DNA from 4 places in the Pantoea sp. AS142 genome. Region 3 is predicted to be linked to each of the others. Evidence: predicted binding sites of a transcription regulator. Region 3 holds the regulator's gene; each other region holds the start of a gene.
What was found. The regulator sigma-54, encoded in region 3, starts transcription at its own class of promoters, with help from an activator protein. The targets are predictions, from matches to a motif close to GTTGGCACANNTTTCGCTNT.
Positions count from the first base shown of each region.

Region 1: glnA (glutamate--ammonia ligase) is a predicted target of sigma-54. The motif match lies at 1,532-1,551, and genes of this name have one in related genera.
Region 2: WFO64_RS00090 (gamma-glutamyltransferase family protein) is a predicted target of sigma-54. The motif match lies at 3,385-3,404, and genes of this name have one in related genera.
Region 4: glnK (P-II family nitrogen regulator) is a predicted target of sigma-54. The motif match lies at 2,177-2,196, and genes of this name have one in related genera.

Region 1 is NZ_JBBCMO010000013.1:98,342-103,673, forward strand. Features, by position in the region: gene typA (ribosome-dependent GTPase TypA) at 1-1,262, opposite strand, end outside; gene glnA (glutamate--ammonia ligase) at 1,700-3,109, shown strand; gene glnL (nitrogen regulation protein NR(II)) at 3,248-4,297, shown strand; gene glnG (nitrogen regulation protein NR(I)) at 4,305-5,332, shown strand, end outside.
Region 2 is NZ_JBBCMO010000001.1:11,412-16,743, forward strand. Features, by position in the region: gene hpxZ (oxalurate catabolism protein HpxZ) at 1-174, opposite strand, end outside; gene WFO64_RS00080 (AtzE family amidohydrolase) at 174-1,571, opposite strand; gene hpxX (oxalurate catabolism protein HpxX) at 1,568-1,750, opposite strand; gene WFO64_RS00090 (gamma-glutamyltransferase family protein) at 1,763-3,349, opposite strand; gene hpxU (MurR/RpiR family transcriptional regulator HpxU) at 3,488-4,327, shown strand; gene WFO64_RS00100 (transporter substrate-binding domain-containing protein) at 4,518-5,303, shown strand; gene WFO64_RS00105 (amino acid ABC transporter permease) at 5,314-5,332, shown strand, end outside.
Region 3 is NZ_JBBCMO010000004.1:146,689-152,020, forward strand. Features, by position in the region: gene lptC (LPS export ABC transporter periplasmic protein LptC) at 1-41, shown strand, start outside; gene lptA (lipopolysaccharide ABC transporter substrate-binding protein LptA) at 16-567, shown strand; gene lptB (LPS export ABC transporter ATP-binding protein) at 573-1,298, shown strand; gene rpoN (RNA polymerase factor sigma-54) at 1,347-2,780, shown strand; gene hpf (ribosome hibernation promoting factor) at 2,802-3,089, shown strand; gene ptsN (PTS IIA-like nitrogen regulatory protein PtsN) at 3,242-3,721, shown strand; gene rapZ (RNase adapter RapZ) at 3,769-4,623, shown strand; gene npr (PTS phosphocarrier protein NPr) at 4,620-4,892, shown strand; gene mtgA (monofunctional biosynthetic peptidoglycan transglycosylase) at 4,896-5,332, opposite strand, start outside.
Region 4 is NZ_JBBCMO010000001.1:148,082-153,413, reverse strand. Features, by position in the region: gene tesB (acyl-CoA thioesterase II) at 1-417, shown strand, start outside; gene amtB (ammonium transporter AmtB) at 466-1,752, opposite strand; gene glnK (P-II family nitrogen regulator) at 1,787-2,125, opposite strand; gene WFO64_RS00760 (SmdB family multidrug efflux ABC transporter permease/ATP-binding protein) at 2,383-4,158, opposite strand; gene WFO64_RS00755 (SmdA family multidrug ABC transporter permease/ATP-binding protein) at 4,151-5,332, opposite strand, start outside.

The sequences.
Region 1 (5,332 bases), on a different contig from region 3:
TCACCCATGGCTTGCATGACTGAACCCTGGTTATTCTCTTCGATATCCAGCGTCACGTTCTCGAATGGCTCTTGTTTACGGCCATCGATTTCGCGGAAGATAACTTTCGGACGGGATACCGCCAGTTCGAAACCTTCACGACGCATGTTTTCGATCAGAACTGACAGATGAAGCTCACCACGACCTGATACGCGGAACGCGTCAGCATCTTCGGTTTCTTCAACGCGCAGTGCCACGTTGTGAACCAGTTCTTTATTCAAACGCTCAAGGATCTGACGTGAAGTCACGTACTTACCTTCTTTACCGCAGAACGGTGAGGTGTTGACGTTGAAGAACATGGTTACTGTTGGCTCATCGACGCTCAGTGCTGGCAGCGCCTGCACATTCTGTGGATCACAGATGGTGTCAGAGATGTTCAGCTCGCCCAGACCGGTGATAGCAATAATATCGCCTGCTTCAGCCAGATCGCTGTCGATACGCTCAAGACCCAGGTGAGTCAGGACTTTACCGACTTTACCGTTACGGGTTTTGCCTTCGCTATCGATGATAGTGACTTGTTGGTTAGGCTTAACTTTACCGCGTTTGATGCGGCCGATGCCGATCACGCCCAGGTAGTTGTTATAGTCCAGCTGAGAGATTTGCATCTGCAGTGGGGCGTCAGCCTCAACCTGCGGAGGCGCAACGTGGTCAACGATCGCCTGATACAGCGGGGTCATATCGTCAGCCATGTCGGTATGCTCAAGGCCTGCAATACCATTCAGCGCAGAGGCGAAAATGATAGGGAAGTCGAGCTGTTCATCAGTGGCATCCAGGTTAACGAACAGGTCAAATACCTGATCAACAACCCAATCCGGACGCGCACCAGGGCGGTCTACTTTGTTGATAACCACAATCGGCTTCAGACCATGCGCGAACGCTTTTTTGGTCACGAAGCGGGTTTGCGGCATAGGGCCATCCATCGCATCTACAACCAGCAGCACCGAGTCCACCATGGACATGACGCGCTCAACTTCACCACCGAAGTCGGCGTGTCCTGGGGTATCAACGATGTTGATACGGTAGTCATTCCACTTAATGGCGGTGTTTTTTGCGAGGATGGTAATCCCACGCTCTTTCTCCAAATCATTGGAGTCCATCACGCGCTCTGTTGCTTCGGTACGGGCATCAAAAGTACCGGATTGTTGCAGCAGTTTGTCAACCAGGGTGGTCTTTCCATGGTCAACGTGCGCGATGATGGCGATGTTACGCAAATTTTCGATCACAGCTTTGCCTCAGGCATTAGAAATAGCGCGCTATTGTACACGGATTAAGCGGAAGACTGAACACGATCACACTTTTCACTGCAAGTTTATTGCATTGACGCAAATTCGCTCTGTTCCCGGTGCAGAAAATGCACTAAGTTGGTCTTTTGCACCAACTTAGTGCCAAAGGATCATCACAAAGCACCTTTATGGTGCAATAAAACCATCGTAGTGCAGCCACCTTATGACAATAAGGTGCATCACAAGGCGATTTAAGCAACATCAAAAAAGTTGGCACAGAATTCGCTTTGTCTTACATAAGCGCAAACGCCAGTCATATGTCGGTTGAAGAGCGTACCGGAATGAGGTTGGTCAGGGAGTTATTTTCCCGCAACACGCCGGAAACGACGTTTCCTCGCCATGTAGATAATGAAAGACCATTTCCAGGAGAGTTGAGTATGTCCGCTGAACACGTTCTCTCGATGATGAACGAGCATGAAGTTAAGTTTGTTGACCTGCGTTTTACCGATACCAAAGGTAAAGAACAGCACGTTACGATACCTGCTCACCAGGTTAACGCTGACTTCTTCGAAGAAGGCAAAATGTTCGATGGTTCGTCTATCGGCGGCTGGAAAGGCATTAACGAATCAGACATGGTGCTGATGCCTGACGCCACTACGGCGGTCATGGATCCTTTCTTCGAAGACTCTACGCTGATCATCCGTTGTGACATTCTTGAGCCAGGCACCATGCAGGGTTACGATCGCGATCCACGCTCCATCGCTAAGCGCGCTGAAGATTTCCTGCGCTCTTCCGGCATCGCTGATACCGTGCTGTTTGGACCCGAGCCCGAATTCTTCCTGTTCGATGACATACGTTTCGGTTCCTCGACTTCTGGTTCACACGTTGCTATCGACGATATCGAAGCGGCATGGAACACCGGTAAAGAGTACGAAGGCGGTAACAAAGGTCACCGTCCAGGGCTGAAAGGCGGCTACTTCCCGGTTCCACCGGTTGACTCATCACAGGATATCCGTTCTGCCATGTGTCTGACCATGGAGCAGATGGGCCTGGTTGTTGAAGCGCATCACCACGAAGTGGCGACGGCGGGTCAGAACGAAGTGGCAACCCGCTTCAATACCATGACCAAAAAAGCGGACGAAATTCAGATCTACAAATATGTCGTCCACAACGTTGCGCACGCTTACGGCAAAACCGCGACCTTTATGCCGAAGCCGATATTTGGCGACAACGGTTCAGGCATGCACTGCCATATGTCACTCTCTAAAGGGGGCCAGAACCTGTTCGCCGGCGATAAGTACGGCGGTCTGTCTGAAATGGCGCTATTCTACATCGGCGGTATCATCAAACACGCTAAAGCGATCAACGCCCTGGCGAACCCGACCACCAATTCTTACAAGCGTCTGGTCCCGGGTTATGAAGCACCGGTTATGCTGGCTTACTCTGCCCGTAACCGTTCAGCCTCTATCCGTATCCCGGTTGTTGCCAGCCCGAAAGCCCGTCGTATCGAAGCGCGCTTCCCGGATCCAGCGGCTAACCCATACCTGGCCTTCACCGCACTGCTGATGGCTGGCCTGGATGGCATCATCAACAAAATCCATCCTGGCGATGCGATGGACAAGAACCTGTATGACCTGCCACCGGAAGAAGAAGCTGAGATTCCAAAAGTTGCAGGCTCTCTGGAAGAAGCGCTGAATGCACTGAATGAAGACCGCGAGTTCCTGACCCGCGGCGGTGTATTCACTGACGAATCGATCGATGCTTACATCGAACTGCGTAAAGCAGAGATGGATCGTGTTCGTATGACGCCACACCCGGTTGAGTTTGAGCTCTACTACAGCGTTTAACTGGTCAGACGTTTTTGTTGCCGTGGAAACTTTTAGCCCATCTTCGGATGGGCTTTTTTCTCCGCGAATTCACTGTTCATTTACCCTGTTTCCGGCTTAAAGACTAAAATGCACCTGGTTAGTGCAGAGGAACGTTGTATGGCAACTGGCTCTCTGCCCGATGCAGGGCAGATTCTCAACGCGTTAATCAACAGTATTTTGTTGGTGGATAACGATCTGGTTATTCATTACGCCAACCCGGCGGCGCAGCAATTACTGGCGCAAAGCTCACGCAAACTGTTCGGCACGCCGTTACCGGAGTTAACCGGCTACTTTTCGCTGAATATCGAGGTAATGCGCGAGAGTCTTGAGGCTGGCCAGGGATTTACTGACAGTGAAGTCACGCTGGTGGTAGATGGTCGCGCACACATTATGTCGCTGACCGCCCAGCGGTTACCTGATGGCTTAATTCTGATGGAAATGGCGCCGATGGATAATCAGCGTCGCCTCAGTCAGGAGCAGTTACAGCACGCCCAGCAGGTCGCCGCTCGCGATCTGGTTCGCGGCCTGGCCCATGAGATTAAAAATCCGCTGGGTGGATTGCGCGGCGCGGCACAGCTTTTATCTCGCGCCCTGCCCGATCCCTCGCTGAACGAATATACCAAAGTGATTATTGAACAGGCCGACCGGTTGCGGAATCTGGTAGATCGTCTGTTAGGGCCACAGCAGCCGGGCATGCACATCACCCAGAGCATTCATCAGGTGGCCGAGCGGGTGGTCAATCTGGTGTCAATGGAACTGCCGGAGAATGTCTCACTGGTTCGGGATTATGATCCCAGCCTGCCGGAATTGCCGCACGACCCCGATCAGATCGAACAGGTGCTGCTTAATGTGGTCCGCAATGCGCTTCAGGCGCTGGGCGACGATGGCGGCACCATTGTTATCCGCACCCGCACAGCTTTCCAGCTGACGCTGCACGGCTCGCGTTATCGCCTGGTGGCACGTATTGATATTGAAGATGATGGCCCCGGCATTCCGGCCCAGCTGCAGGATACGCTGTTTTATCCGATGGTCAGCGGACGTGAAGGCGGTACCGGTTTAGGCCTCTCCATCGCCCGTAGCCTGATTGATCAACATTCAGGAAAAATAGAGTTTAACAGTTGGCCGGGACACACCGAATTCTCGGTTTACCTGCCTATTCGCCAGTGAGGTTTCTATGCAACGAGGGATAGTCTGGATCGTCGATGACGATAGCTCCATCCGCTGGGTGCTTGAACGCGCGCTCACTGGAGCCGGTTTGAGCTGTGCGACCTTTGACAGCGCAAGAGAAGTGCTGGATGCCCTTTCAACCAAAACCCCGGACGTTTTACTGTCAGACATTCGCATGCCCGGTATGGATGGACTGGCGCTGCTGAAACAGATTAAACAGCGTCACCCGATGCTTCCGGTCATCATAATGACGGCGCATTCTGATCTGGATGCCGCTGTCAGCGCCTATCAGCAGGGTGCCTTTGATTACCTGCCTAAACCGTTTGATATCGATGAAGCCGTTGCGCTGGTAGAGCGTGCTATCAGTCACTATCAGGAGCAGCAGCAGCCGCGTAATCAGCCGGTCAGCGGACCGACCACCGACATCATTGGTGAAGCACCCGCCATGCAGGATGTGTTCCGCATCATCGGGCGGTTGTCGCGCTCTTCGATTAGTGTACTGATCAACGGCGAGTCAGGCACCGGTAAAGAGCTGGTGGCCCATGCGCTGCATCGCCACAGCCCGCGCACCAAAGCACCCTTTATTGCACTGAACATGGCTGCGATTCCTAAAGATTTGATTGAGTCAGAACTGTTTGGTCACGAGAAAGGTGCCTTTACCGGGGCGAACCAGATTCGTCAGGGCCGTTTTGAGCAGGCTGATGGCGGTACACTGTTTCTGGATGAGATCGGTGATATGCCGCTGGATGTGCAGACGCGTCTGCTGCGCGTGCTGGCCGATGGCCAGTTTTATCGCGTTGGTGGCTATGCGCCGGTCAAAGTGGATGTGCGTATTATCGCGGCTACCCACCAGAATCTGGAGTTACGCGTTCAGGAAGGAAAGTTCCGTGAGGACCTGTTTCACCGTCTGAATGTGATTCGCGTGCATCTGCCGCCACTGCGTGAGCGTCGTGAGGACATTCCGCGTCTGGCGCGTTATTTCCTGCAGGTGGCGGCCCGAGAGCTGGGTGTGGAAGCGAAGATTCTGCATCCGGA
Region 2 (5,332 bases), on a different contig from region 3:
AATCTCATCAATGCCATACAGATTCTCACCTGCACCAAGACGCACGGTTCGCGGATCGTGCCAGAACAACGCATCCAGTTCCGCCACGTCATTGCTGACCAGCGCCTGCTCGTAGCGATAAAACTGCGCCGTTACCTCGGTGACCACCTGCGGTATATTAATCTCTCTGTTCATCAGGCTCCTGCCATATTCATTTGCGGCATGGTGATGCCGCGTTGTTCCAGTGTCCACGCGGTACGTAATACCGCCTCTTCATTAAACGGACGGGCGATAAGCTGTAATCCAATCGGCAGACCACAGCGGGTTGCCAGCGGCACGGTACAGACTGGCAACCCCAGGAAGGAGATCGGCTGCGTCAGCATACCCATGCTCGCTTTAGCGGGCAGAGATTCACCCTGAATCGACAGTGTCTGCTGACCGAGGGTGATCGCGCTGCAGGGTGTGGCCGGGGCTATCAGCACATCGACGTGGTCAAACAGCGGTAAAACCTGCTGCTGAAAATGGCGGCGGAAGCGCTGTGCCTGCACGTACCAGGCACCTGGCATCATGGCACCGGCCAGCAGACGCTCGCGTGAGTTGGGTTCAAACTGCTCCGGCATCTGGCGCAGAGCGGGCAGATAGTGATTACCGCCTTCTGCGGCGGTCATGATAAACGCCGCCGAGCGGGCCAGTTCTGCTTCCGGCATCAGCACTTCTTCCTGTGCATCAAGTGCTGCTGCGACCACTGCGACGGCAGCGCGGGCATCCTCATCGCACCAGCGGGCAAAAAAACCGCCCAGTACGCCGCAGCGTAATCCTTCACTGCCCTGTGATAGCCCCGGCAGGGTCTCGGCCAGCGGACGCTCGGCCTGAAACGCATCGGCACGGTCTGCGCCCTGCAACTGATCATAAACCAGCGCCAGATCCTCAACCCGCCGCGCCAGCGGACCGATATGGTCAAGGCTGGCGACAAACGGATGGCTGCCGCTACGTGACAAACGGCCAAAGGTTGGCTTGAGGCCAAAAATGCCACACAGCGACGCGGGCACCCGAATTGATCCGTTGGTGTCGGTACCCAGCGAAAAGTGGACCAGCCCGGCGGCCACCGCGGCGGCTGAACCGCCTGACGAGCCGCCCGCCACGCGGCTTAGATCGCGCGGATTGTGCGTCGCACCATAGTGGCTGTTTTCGGTGGTAAAACCATAAGCGTAGGCATCCATGTTCAGCATGCCCGACAGCAGTGCGCCAGCGTGATGCAGCTTATCGACGGCGAACGCATCCGCGCGTGCCGCAGGTCGATCGCTGAACAGGCTGGCTCCTGCCAGCGTGCTGTGGCCCGCCACATCAAACAGGTTTTTCACCGCATAGGGGATGCCCGCCAGTGGTGGCAGCGTCTCGCCGCGCTGCCGCTGCGCATCAAGCGCTGCGGCCTCTTTTAACATGCGCGGGCCCGTCACTTCCGTCCAGGCATTCAGCGCGGGATTATTCTGCTCAATGGCCTGCAGCGTGCTCTTTGCCACTTCCAGCGCGCTGATCTCACCCTGCTGGATCGCCTGCTGCAGGGTCTGAATCGAAACGTCACCTAACCTCATGCCTGGTATACTCCCGCCACTTCAAGCCGGTCACCCAGCGGAAACGCCATCAGCGGCGCAGCCATCTCCGCGAGACGCGACAGCTGGATCAGCAGTTCAGCGCGGCGGGCGTCATCCAGTTCCAGTTGCAGGATCTGCTCCATATGGCCGATGTAACTGGCCCAGTCGTGTTGATTCATGATTCGCTCCTGTTAAAAACCGGCGGCGCTGCCGTTACTGCGCGGATCGCTCGCGCCTTCAAACATGCCGTTGCGGTGGCGCACTATAGCGCCAGCATGGCCCACGGATTCGCTGAAGTCCGGCAGCTGTTGCACCTCATGGCCCCATTCGCGCAGTTGTTCGACCGTTTCGGCGGAAAAGCGGCCTTCCAGTTTCAGCGAGTCTGATGATTGCCCCCAGGTTCGGCCCAGCAGCCAGCGCGGCGCACTGACCGCCTGTTGTAACGGCAGGCCCTGAATCACATGGCGGGTAAAAATCGCTGCCTGGGTCTGCGGCTGGCCATCTCCGCCCATCGCGCCATACACCAGCGTGCGGCCATCCTTCAGGCGGGCGGCAGCGGGATTCAGGGTATGAAACGGCTGCTTACCAGGCACCAAAGCCAGTAAATGTTCAGGGTCCAAACTGAAAGCGGCGCCACGGTTCTGCCAGGTGATGCCCGTGCCGGGCAGCACCACACCGCTGCCAAACTCGTGGTAGATGCTCTGAATAAAGGATACGGCCAGACCGCTGCTGTCCATCACGCCCATCCAGACCGTGTCGCCTGGCCCGCGACCGCTACCCCAGGCGGCGGCTTCTCCATCGGCGATCTGGCTGGCGAGCGTGGCGAGGTGATCGCCATCCAGCAGCGCCTGTAAATCTTCCGTAACGTAGCGCGGATCGGTAATGTGCTTATCGCGCAGCGCAAACGCTTTTTTGGTGGCTTCAACAATGCGATGCACCGTCTGAGCGTCGTCAGCGTCCGCCATTTCAAGCCGATCGGTGATGCCGAGGATTGCCAGCGATACCATGCCCTGAGTCGGCGGGGTGATATTCCAGATGTCGCCTTCGCTGTGGGAGAGATGCAGCGGCGTCGCGCGACGGGCGCGATGCTGTTGCAGATCGGCCAGCGTCACCGGCATGCCCAGCACTGCCATCTCACTGGCCAGATGCTGAGCCAGCGGACCGCGATAAAAGCTGTCGAGTCCCTGTTCAGTGAGCTGAGTTAGGGTATTCGCCAGCGCGGGCTGGGTAAAACGGCTGCCTGGCTGCGGCACATCGCCGTCGGGCATAAAGGTGGCGCTGAAGCCAGGTTGATGCTGCAACTCACTGCGAAAGGTCCTGGTGGCGGCAGTCTGTGAAGCGGTCACCGGAATTCCATCGGCGGCATAGCGAATCGCATCCCGCAGCAGGCGTGCCAGCGGCAGCGGCGGGGTGCCCATCTCGGCAGAGAGGGTTAGTGCTTCCTGCCAGCCGCTGACCGTACCGGCCACGGTCAGCGCGGCTTTCGGCCCGCGATGCGGGATCTTCAGGTGATCGGCATAAAAATCACGGTGAGCCAGCGAACCGGCTGCGCCGCTGGCGTCAATAGCGACAGGATCACCGCCGGGCGGCAAAATCAGCCAGAAGCCATCGCCGCCCAGTCCGTTCATATGCGGGTAGACCACGGCGATGGTCGAGGCGGCGGCCACCATCGCTTCAATGGCGTTACCGCCATCACGCAGCACCGCGAGTGCGCTTTCGCTCGCCAGATGGTGCGGCGCCACCGCCATTCCCTGCGGGGCCATATTGCTTTGAATCATCTTTTTCTCGTTCTTCGGGTGACAGAATCCATAACAAAGCAAGAGCTGTTCCAGTTTTCATGCTCAGCTGACAATGCGCCGCTTAACCTGGCGTAAATTGTGCTAGCTTCTGCTGAAACAAAAGTTACAGGACGCCTTATGAAACAGCTTGATGAACGACTCAGAAGTCACTATCCCCAGCTCTCTCCGCAGGAGCAGCGTATTGCCGACTTCGTGTTTGACCACTTCGATGACCTGATCAGCTACAACAGCGCCGAGCTGGCGCGGCTCAGTGGCGTGTCGAAAGCCACGGTCAGTCGGCTTTTTAAGCGTCTGGGCTACGAGAAGTACAAGGATATGCGAGATGAGTTACGCATCCTGCGCCAGAGTGGCATGCCGCTGACCGACAACCGTGATGCCGTGCAGGGCAATACGCTGCTGGCGCGCCACTATAAGCAGGAGATGGCTAACCTGACGCAGTGGGTGAACGGCCTGGATGCCCGGCACTTTAATGACGTTATTCAGCAGCTGGCGCAGGCAAAACGCGTCTTTATTGTCGGCATGCGCAACGCCTATCCAGTGGCGCTGCATCTGCGACAACAGCTGGTGCAGGCGCGTTCAGAGGTGCATATCCTGCCGCAGCCAGGTCAGACGCTGGCTGAAGAAATGGTGGACATCACGCAGGATGATATGGTGATAGTGATGGCGTTCCGTCGTCGTCCCCGCATCATTCGCCCGCTGATGCTGCAGTTGCAGGCGGCCGGTATCCCGCTGCTGGCGCTGTGTGAGCCACAGGCGCAGGCGGTGATTGCGCTGGCTCGCTGGCAGCTCTGTACGCCGCTGGACAGCGTCTCCGCCTTCGACAGCTATAGTGCGGCTATGAGCCTGGTTAACCTGATAGCGAATGCCTTGCTGCACGAAATGCTGGCCCAGGGACGCCAGCGTATCCATCAGATTGCCGACCTTTACCAGCAATTTGACGAGCTGGAGCACCGTTAACAGGCACCTTTTTGGTGCTTTGCCCCCTTTCTGAGCACGCCTGCCGTGGCGTAGTCGCTCCGATTACGCCCGATTTCTGCCGAACGCTTTGCCGCTTAACCCTTTTTCTCACATGGACCGTGTTGGCACATTAGTTGCAGATTGCATATCAAAGAATCTTTTGTTTCACGTAATCTCACCGGGGTGCATAATGAAAAAAGTTTTAATAGCGGTTGCGGCAGCGGCATTACTGATGGCACAAGCGGGAAGCGCGCTGGCCGATCAACTGCAGGACATTCAGAAGCGCGGCGTGATCCGCGTGGCGGTGCCGCAGGATTTCCCGCCGTTTGGTTCGGTCGGCACGGACCTGCAGCCGCAGGGATATGACATCGACACGGCGAAATATCTGGCAAAGCAGATGAAACTTAAGTTGCAGCTGGTGCCGGTCAGCAGTGCCAACCGGGTGCCCTATCTGCAAACCGACAAGGTCGATCTGGTCATCTCCAGCATGGGTAAAAATGCGGAGCGGGAAAAAGTGATCGATTTCAGCCGCGCCTATGCGCCGTTCTTCCTGGGCGTATTTGGTCCGAAAGCTGATGAAATCAAAGCGGCGAGCGCCCTGAGCGGCAAGTCGATTGGCGTTACGCGCGGTGCGGTAGAAGATATGGTGCTCAGCGAAGTCGCACCGAAAGATGCACAGGTGAAACGCTACGAAGATAACAACACTACGTTATCTGCTTATCTTTCTGGTCAGGTGCAGTACGTTGCGACCGGCAACCTGGTGGTCGCCGCGATTGCGCGCCAGAATCCGGCCAAAGCCCCGGTGGCGCAGTTTATGCTGAAAGATTCACCCTGCTTTATCGGCCTGAAGAAAGATCAGCCTGCATTGAAAGCGAAAGTGAATGCGCTGATTGAGCAGGGCATTAAAGACGGCACGCTGAATAAACTGTCAGAAGAGTGGCTGAAAGCACCGCTGCCTGCCAACCTCGGCGCCTGAGGACGGATTCATGACCGGGCAACTTAACT
Region 3 (5,332 bases):
AGGTCAAAACCTCTTATGAAATTCAAAATGAACAAAAATAGCCTGAAGCTTTTACTGGCCAGCATGTTGCTGGTAACCAGCGTTCCGGCGCTGGCCCTGACCGGTGACTCGGACAAGCCCGTCAATATTGACTCGCAAAATCAGGCGCTGGACTTACAAGGCAATGTCGCGACCTTTACCGGCAATGTCATCGTGACGCAGGGCTCAATCAAAATCACGGCAGATAAAGTCGTGGTGACCCGCCCGGGCGGCGACAGTAAGAAAACCATCGTTGACGCCTATGGTAACCCCGCCACCTTCTATCAGATGCAGGATAGCGGCAAGCCGGTTCAGGGCCATGCCTCAAAACTGCACTATGAACTGGCTAACGATTTCGTTGAACTGACTGGCAATGCTTTCATTGAGCAGCAGGACAGCAACATCAAAGGCGATCGTATTACCTACCTGGTGAAAGAGCAGAAAATGCAGGCTTACAGTCAGGGCCAGAACAAGCGCGTCACTACGGTACTGGTGCCGTCGCAACTTCAGGATAAAGGTTCGTCCAACAGCGGAAAGAAGAGTAACTGATAGCTATGGCCACATTAATCGCAGAAAACCTGGCGAAGGCATATAAAGGCCGTCGCGTGGTAGAAGATGTCAGTCTGCAGGTAAAATCCGGTGAGATTGTCGGCTTGCTTGGGCCGAACGGTGCCGGTAAAACTACCACCTTTTACATGGTGGTGGGCATTGTGCCGCGTGACGCTGGCCGCATTATTATTGATGATGAAGATATCAGCATCCTGCCGCTGCATGCGCGTGCGCGTCGTGGCATCGGCTATCTGCCGCAGGAGGCATCCATTTTCCGTCGCCTCAGCGTCTACGATAACCTGATGGCGGTACTGCAGATTCGTGATGATCTGACCGAAGAGCAACGCCAGGATCGCGCCCGTGAACTGATGGAGGAGTTTCACATCGAGCACCTGCGCGACAGCATGGGTCAGGCGCTTTCAGGTGGTGAGCGGCGTCGTGTTGAGATTGCGCGCGCGCTGGCTGCCAATCCTAAGTTTATTCTGCTGGATGAACCTTTTGCCGGTGTTGACCCCATATCCGTAATCGACATTAAGAAGATCATTGAGCATCTGCGTGACAGCGGCCTCGGCGTGCTGATTACCGACCACAACGTGCGCGAAACACTAGCGGTCTGTGAGCGGGCTTATATCGTTAGCCAGGGCCATCTGATTGCGCATGGCACACCCAATGAAATTCTTGCGGATGAGCAGGTTAAGCGGGTTTATTTGGGTGAAGAGTTCAGACTCTGATAAGGTGTCGTTAATACCGATGTTTACCTGGGAACTACCATCCTGTCTATGAAGCAAGGTTTACAACTCAGGTTCAGCCAACAGCTGGCAATGACTCCACAGTTGCAGCAGGCAATTCGTCTGCTGCAACTCTCCACGCTTGAACTCCAGCAGGAGTTACAGCTTGCACTGGAAAGTAATCCGCTGCTTGAGCAGACTGACCTGCATGAAGAGATCGATTCCCGGGAATCTTCGGAGGCTGAGACGCTGGATACACGCGAAGCGCTTGAGCAGAAAGAGATGCCCGATGAACTGCCACTGGATGCCACCTGGGATGAGATCTACACTGCTGGCACGCCTTCCGGAACCGGCACCGATTATCAGGATGATGAGTTACCGGTTTATCAAGGTGAAACCACGCAGTCACTGCAGGATTATCTGATGTGGCAGGTCGGACTGACGCCTTTCAGCGATACCGATCGCGCCATTGCCACCTCGATTGTCGATGCTATTGATGACACGGGATATCTTACCGTTTCGCTTGAGGAGATCCTCGACAGTATCGGCAATGATGAACTCGAAGTGGATGAAGTTGAAGCGGTGCTGAAACGCATCCAGCGCTTTGACCCGATTGGTGTCGGCGCGCGCGATCTGCGTGACTGTCTGCTTGTCCAGCTTTCACAATATGCGCCCGAAACGCCGATGCTGGCAGAAGCGCGCCTGATCGTCAGTGACCATCTCGACCTGCTGGCAAATCACGATTTTCGTAGCCTGATGCGGGTGACACGCCTCAAAGAAGAGGTGCTGAAAGAAGCGATGCTGCTGATTCAGTCGCTGGATCCGCGTCCTGGTCAGTCGATCAATACCAGCGAACCGGAATATGTCATTCCCGATGTGCTGGTGCGTAAGGTTGGCAGCCGCTGGACAGTTGAACTCAACGCCGATAGCCTGCCTCGCCTCAAGATCAATCAGCACTATGCCGCAATGGGTGGTGCAACGCGCAACGATAGCGACAGCCAGTTCATTCGCAGTAACCTGCAGGAAGCCCGCTGGCTGATTAAAAGTCTTGAAAGCCGTAATGATACGCTGCTGAAAGTGACGCGCTGTATTGTTGAGCAGCAGCAGGCTTTTTTCGAGCAGGGTGAAGAATTTATGCGCCCCATGGTGCTGGCGGATATTGCCCAGGCCGTTGAGATGCACGAATCGACCATTTCCCGAGTTACCACGCAGAAGTATCTGCACAGCCCGCGTGGCATTTTTGAACTGAAGTACTTTTTCTCCAGTCACGTTAATACGGAAGGTGGCGGCGAAGCCTCCTCGACCGCAATCCGTGCCCTGGTGAAGAAATTAATTTCGGCGGAAAATCCAGCCAAACCCTTGAGCGACAGTAAACTGACCTCCATGTTATCTGTTCAGGGGATTATGGTGGCACGGCGAACCGTCGCCAAATATCGTGAGTCTTTATCCATCCCGCCATCGAACCAGCGTAAACAGCTGGTTTGACAGAAATGAGAAGGAAGACCTATGCAGCTGAACCTGACCGGGCAACATGTTGAAATCACCGCACCTCTGCGTGAATTCGTCAGCGGTAAATTTGCCAAATTGGAACACTATTTTGAACATATCAATCAGGTCTATATTGTCCTGAAAGTTGAAAAAGTCACCCAAGTGGCTGACGCAACACTACATGTTAACGGTGGCGAGCTGCACGCCACATCGGAAGCGGAAGATATGTATGCGGCAATTGATGGGCTGATTGATAAGCTCGCCCGTCAGCTGACCAAACACAAAGATAAACTGAAAAAACACTAACCTTCACGCTAGCTACGCGCGCCTGGCGCGCAGAGCCGACAGGATGGGGCGGATAATCCGCCCCGTTTTGTCATCTAAGCAAGTGCCGTTTGTCACAAGTGTCAAGACGCGCTGGCGGTGAACGGCCTGGTGAACACGCAAGTGAAACGATAATGAACAACGATCTCACACTGGAATTGAGCACAGTGCTTTCGCCAGACTGCACCCGCAGCGGTGTACACTGCCAGAGCAAAAAACGTGCGCTGGAAATCATTAGCGAATTGGCCGCTAAGCAGCTCAACCTGCCGCACCAGACGCTTTTCGAAGCGATCCTGACCCGCGAACGCATGGGCAGTACCGGTATTGGTAACGGGATAGCTATCCCTCATGGCAAGCTGGAAGAAGATACGCTGCGTGCGGTTGGTGTGTTTATCAGCCTCGAACAGCCGATTGCGTTTGATGCCGTCGATAACCAGCCGGTCGATCTGTTGTTTGCCTTACTGGTACCGGCTGACCAGTGCAAAACCCATCTGCACACCCTTTCACTGGTGGCAAAGCGTCTGGCAGATAAAACGGTTTGTCGTCGTCTGCGTGCTGCGCAGAGCGATGAAGAGCTTTATGCCATTATTACGGAAGTCCAGACAGAGCAGTAACGCGTCTTTACCGGCCGGTTGCCGGTTTTAAAACGGGAGAGAAGGTCATGGTGCTGATGATCGTGAGCGGTCGTTCAGGCTCGGGGAAGTCAGTGGCGCTCCGTGCGCTGGAAGATATGGGGTTCTACTGCGTTGATAACCTGCCGGTCGTTCTGCTGCCTGAGTTAGCTAACTCGCTGGCCGAGCGCAATATTTCGGCGGCGGTCAGCATTGACGTTCGTAATATGCCTGAATCCCCGGAAATTTTTGAAACCGCGCTGAATAATTTGCCTGATACATTTTCACCTCAGCTGCTGTTTCTCGACGCCGATCGCAACACCCTGATTCGCCGGTACAGCGATACGCGCCGTCTGCATCCCCTCTCCAGCAAAAACCTGTCGCTGGAAAGTGCCATTGATGAAGAGAGCGATCTGCTGGAGCCGCTGCGTTCGCGTGCCGATCTGATCATCGATACCTCAGAGATGTCGGTGCATGAGCTGGCAGAGATGCTGCGTACCCGCCTGCTGGGTAAGCGTGAACGTGAGCTGACCATGGTGTTTGAATCCTTTGGCTTCAAACATGGCATTCCTATTGATGCCGACTATGTGTTTGACGTGCGCTTTCTGCCTAATCCCCACTGGGATCCCAAGCTGAGGCCGATGACCGGCCTTGATCGCCCTGTGGCGGCATTCCTTGATCGCCATACTGAAGTGCATAATTTTATCTACCAGACACGCAGCTATCTTGAACTCTGGCTGCCGATGCTGGAGACCAACAATCGTAGCTATCTTACCGTGGCGATTGGCTGTACCGGCGGTAAACACCGCTCAGTCTATATCGCAGAACAGCTGGCGGATTACTTCCGTTCGCGCGGTAAGAATGTACAGTCACGCCATCGTACGCTGGAAAAGCGCAAATCATGACCGTCAGACAAACTGTAGAAATCAAAAATAAACTGGGGATGCACGCACGTCCGGCAATGAAGTTGTTTGAGCTGGTGCAGAGCTTTGAGGCCGAAGTGTTGCTGCGTAATGAAGCAGGCACGGAAGCCGAAGCCAGCAGCGTTATTGCGCTGCTGATGCTCGACTCGGCAAAAGGCGGGCACATTGAGATTGAAGCCAGCGGCCCGGAGGAGATTCAGGCGCTGGCAGCAGTCATTGAACTATTTGAAGCGGGCTTCGATGAAGATTAAGGCTTAGTCGAGCTGATTACGTTGCAAAAAGCCTTCCCCACCCAGCTGGCGCATCTGACGCATTATCCACTGCTGCCGCTCTCTGACGTAGCCTGAGGGCGCAGCAGCATGATAACGAATCGGATTAGGCAGAACCGCCGCCAGTAAAGCAGCGTCTGCAGCGGTAAGGCGGCTGGCGGGCTTATGGAAGTAGTGTTGTGAAGCCGCTTCAACGCCAAAGATACCCGGCCCGAACTCCGCAATATTGAGATAGACTGTCAAAATACGTCGCTTCGTCCAGATCGTCTCGATCCCTACCGTCAGACCCGCTTCCAGACCTTTACGGATCCAGCTGCGACCCTCCCAGAGGAACAGATTCTTCGCCGTTTGTTGTGACAGTGTGGACGCCCCGCGCATCCGGCTATCGTTGTTATCCAGTACAGATTCAATCGCTGCTACAT
Region 4 (5,332 bases), on a different contig from region 3:
GAAAAATTCATTGCTGAACGTCCTCTGGAGATCCGTCCGGTGCAAATTCACAACCCTCTTCGGGGACATGTGGATAAGCCTGAGCGCCAGGTCTGGATCCGTGCCACCGGCCCACTGCCCGCCGACTTACGCATCCATCAGTACCTACTCGGCTATGCGTCCGATCTCAATTTCCTGCCGGTCGCACTCCAGCCGCACGGCAAAGGCTTTTTAGAGCCGGATATGCAGGTCGCTACTATTGACCACTCAATGTGGTTCCACCGCCCATTCGACTTCAGCGAATGGCTGCTCTACAGCGTGGTCAGTACCTCGGCTTCTGGCGCTCGGGGGTTTGTTCGCGGCGAGTTTTACAATCAGCAGGGTGTGCTGGTGGCTTCAACGGTTCAGGAAGGGGTGATGCGTCTGCGCAGCGAATAAAAAAAGGGGGCGATTGCTCGCCCCCGATTGTTCTTCAGTGTCCACCCATTACTGGTTGTAAGCGTTCTCGCCGTGGCTATTTACATCCAGACCTTCACGTTCATGCTCTTCCGGCACACGCAGACCGACAATCAGGTCAGCCAGCTTGAAGCCGATGAAGGCGACAACGCCCGACCAGACGATAGTCAGCCCCACGCTGAAGAGTTGTACCCAGACCTGATGGCCCATGGTTACGCCCTGAGCATACCCGACGCCGCCCAGTGAAGAGGAGGCAAACACGCCAGTCAGGATACAGCCGACAATGCCGCACACGCCATGCACGCCGAACACATCGCAGGGGTCGTCCACACGCAGCCATTTTTTCAGGGTAGTCACGCCCCACAATCCCGCCAGGCCGCCGACCAGGCCAATGATTAATGCACCGCCCACGCCGACATAACCACAAGCTGGCGTAATCGCCACCAGTCCGGCAATAAAGCCTGAACAGGCACCCAGCAGTGAAGGCTTACCACGAACCGCCCACTCGCCAAAGGTCCATGACAACACCGCGCCCGCTGTGGCGACAACAGTGTTCAGGAAGGCCAGCGCCGCGATTTCATTTGCTGCAGAAGCAGAACCGGCATTAAAACCGAACCAGCCGACATAGAGAATGGCGGTGCCGGTGAAGACCATCGGCAGGTTATGTGGTTTGAATGCCTCTTTACCAAAGCCAGCACGTTTGCCAACCAGATAAGCACCCACCAACCCCGCCACAGCAGCGTTAATATGCACCACGGTGCCACCTGCAAAGTCCAGAGCGCCATCCTGTGCCAGGAAACCGCCTGCCCACACCATGTGCGCGATTGGCAGGTAAGCCAGTGTCAGCCAGACACCGACAAAAATCAGTACGGCAGAGAAACGGATGCGTTCTGCAATGGCACCAACGATCAGACCCACCGTAATACAGGCAAAGGAAGCCTGGAATGCCACGTGGATATATTGATAGAAGCTGCCCATAACGGCGGTGAGTTGAATATTTTTCAACATTGCCCAGCCAAAGCCACCAAAGAAAGCGTTGCCTTCACTGAACGCCAGTGAATAGCCATAAACCATCCACAAAACGCACACCAGTGAGAAGGTGACAGCAACCTGCGTCAGCATTGACAGGACGTTTTTGCCTCGAATCAAACCGCCGTAAAACAATGCAATACCTGGAATTGACATAAACAGCACCAGCGCGGTGCAAATCATCATAAATGCATTATCAGCCTTGTCCGCAACGGCAGGCGCTGCCATCGCGAGTGAGGGTAACAGTGCCAGGCTGGTGAGGCCCAACTTAGCGAAAATTCTATTCATTTTTATTCCATCCCTTCACAGTACTGAGTCTTAATTACAGAGCGGCTTCGTCGGTTTCGCCGGTACGAATACGGATGACGCGCTGCAGTTCAGCCACGAAAATTTTACCGTCGCCAATTTTACCGGTGTAAGCCGCTTTACTGATGACATCCACCACTTCGTCTAACTGATCGTCGGCAATAGCGATATCAATTTTGACCTTCGGGAGGAAGTTCACGCTGTACTCTGCGCCACGATAGAGTTCTGCATGGCCTTTCTGACGGCCAAAACCTTTCACTTCGGAGACAGTCAGTCCCTGAATGCCGATAGAGGATAAAGCTTCACGTACATCCTCCAGCTTAAATGGCTTAATTACGACGGTAACCAGCTTCATTGGATCCCCTCCAGCGAGTAAATAGGTAACGTTTACGGACACGCAGGGATATAAGCAAAGCCTGTGCCAGAGTGTAAAACTGTCGTTAATCAGTTATTCAGGCGAGACATGACAAGGGATGTTTTATAGGAGTACTGCAACAGGGTTAACTTGTGGCAGGGATTGCAGCGGAGGAGTGCACCCCTTTGGTGCCACAGGCATCAAAAGAGTGCGTTAGTACAGATTATTCCGAGAAAGATGTGCAAAAAAGGTGCAACTTAGCTTTCAGTTGTTATCGTCACGCCCGACGCCAGTTCATCACCTGCCTGCTGCAGCTGATACATCTGCCAGTAACGTCCCTGCATCGCCAGCAGTTGTTGATGGGTGCCTTGCTCAACCACTCGACCGCGATGCAGCACCAGAATTTTGTCCGCTTCAGTAATCGTTGAGAGTCGGTGAGCAATCACCACCAGCGTGCTGTGCTGGCGAAGCGTCGTCAGCGTCTGCTGAATGGCCTGCTCAGTACCGGAGTCGATATTAGCCGTCGCCTCGTCAAGGATCAGTATCTGCGGCAGATCAACCAGCACCCGGGCTAGCGCCAGCAACTGCTTCTGCCCAACCGACAGATTGTTGCCCTGCTCGCCCAACCGGGTATGAACACCCTCCGGTAGGGCATGCGCCAGCGGAGCCAGCTGCACCTGTTCCAGCACTGTCCAGATGGCCTCATCGCTAATGTTGCGGCCCAGCCGGACATTCGCCAGCAGTGTATCGGCCAGCACCACCGGATCCTGCTGCACCATCGCGATACCGCGTCGCAGCACGGCATGGCTCAGCTCGCCAATGGGTCGGTCATCAATACGGATTTCGCCACGCGTCACCGGGTAGTAACCCATTAACAGGTTAGCCAGGGTGCTTTTGCCGCTGCCGGTATGTCCCACCAGCGCCACAAACTCACGCGGTGCGACCTCAAGATTGATATCACTCAGCACATCACGGTTTTCACGGTAAGCAAAACTCAAATTGTGCAGGGCGATATGACCTGATGCCAGTGGCTGCTCATCGGCACCATACTGCTGCTGCGCGGCATCCATCAGCTCAAAGATACGCTCGCCTGAAACTACCGCCTGCTGCAGCATCGATTGCTGAGTAGTCAACTCAATCAACGGCTCATTCAGGCGACCCAGGTAAGTAATAAAGGCATACAGCACACCCACTTCAAACACGCCAGGCACTGAGAAACTAAACAGGATCAACAGCCCGCACAGCACCATTGCTGAAAACAGACTCAACAGCGGACGCAGCAGAAAGCCATCAAGACGCAGCGTTTCCATTCGTGCCAGATAGTGAGAGCGGCTCGCTTCGCCCATCCGCTCACCAAATCGCGCCTGCTGACGAAACTGCTGAATCACGCTCATCCCGCTGATCACTTCGTTAAAGCCATTATTGATGTCTGCCAGATAGCTGCGAACCCGGCGCGCAATCGGTGTGCTGTAGCGCTGATAGATAAACATCACCACCAGTACCAGCGGGAAAATCATCATCGCCACCAGCGCCATTCGCCAGTCAAGGCTGAACATCGCCACCATCATCGCGCCAACCAGTGCGGCGCTGCGCAGCACAGTTGAAACCACCGTGACATAGAGATCGCGGACCACTTCCGTATCGTTAGTTACACGCGAAATAATCTGCCCGACCGGCTGAGTATCAAAAGCGCTCAGGGGCTGACAGAGGGCGGCATTCATCACATCACTGCGTAACTGCTGTACCACACCGATAGCAGTACGGTTGAACAACAGCGCCTGCCAGTAGTGCAGCGCGGCGGCCAGCAGCTGAAGCAGGATAAAACTAACTACAAGCCCCGCGACCAGCCCCCAGGGCATCTGATGTTTCGCCACCAGATTATCGATAAAGTAGCTGACCAGCACCGGACCGGTCACTTCAGCCGCGGCAGCGATCCACAGCATGGCTACCGCCAGCGACAGGGATTTACGCCATGGCTTACCGTAGCTCAGCAGGCGCTTCAGGGTAGGCCACAAGCGTGCAGACTTAGCCATGCGGCACTCCTTTCTCATTTTCATCATCATCCAGCGCTGCTTCCAGTTGCTGGTAACGGTACATATCACGATACCAGCCAGCATGGGCGGTCAGCGCGTCGTGGTCGCCTCGCTGAGCCACGCTGCCTTGCTGCAGCACCAGAATTTCACTGGCTTCCGTCAGCGCCGATAGGCGGTGCGCGCTGATAATCAGCGTTCGACCCTGCCCCCAGATGCGCAGGTTATGCAGGATTTCGTGTTCGGTACGCCCATCCACCGCAGAAAGCGCATCGTCCAGAATCAGAATTTCGGCATTCAGCAGCAGCGCCCGGGCAATCGAAAGACGCTGCTTCTGTCCACCTGACAGCATCACACCACGCTCCCCGACTTCCGTTTCATAGCCCTTCGGCAGACGCAGGATATCGTCATGAACACAGGCCAGCGTGGCGGCATGTTCAATCTCCTGCTGGGTTGCGCCTGGTTTCCCCAGCGCAATATTGTTCGCCACACTGTCTGAGAATAGGAACGGTGTCTGGCTGACCACGGCCAGACGGCTGCGCCAGCTATCCAGCCGCAGCTGCGGCAGCGGGATCTGATGATAACGGATGTCGCCCTGCTGAATATCAAAGTGGCGCTGAATCAGGCTGAGCAGTGTACTTTTGCCACTGCCAGTTGGCCCGCACAGCCCCAGCATCTGGCCGGGTTTCAGCTGGAAGCTGACATCGCTTAACACCGGGCCAGCGCTGGCCGGATAGTGAAAGGCGCGAATCGCTACCTGCAGCGTGCCCGGTTCAGGTGGCAGTGAATTATCGCCATCTTCCACCGCTGGCGCTTCCGCCAGCAGCGCGCCGATGCGGCTCCAGGCGGCGCTGCCGCGTTCAACAATATTAAACATCCACGCTAGCGCCAGCATTGGCCAGATCATCAGGCCGAGATACATCACAAAGCTGGTAAGTTGCCCCAGCGTCATCTGATCATGCCACACCAGCCAGCTGCCGCCGCCAATCGCCAACAGGTTTGAGAAGCCGATAGCGATATAGATAGTGGGATCGAAACGGGCATCGATCCGCGCCACGCGCAGGTTTTTTTCACCGGTATCACGGGCGATGTCAGAAAATTGCTGCGACTGATGCTGTTCCAGACCAAAGGATTTAATCATTCGGATGCTGGTCAGGCTCTCCTGTGTCTGATCGTT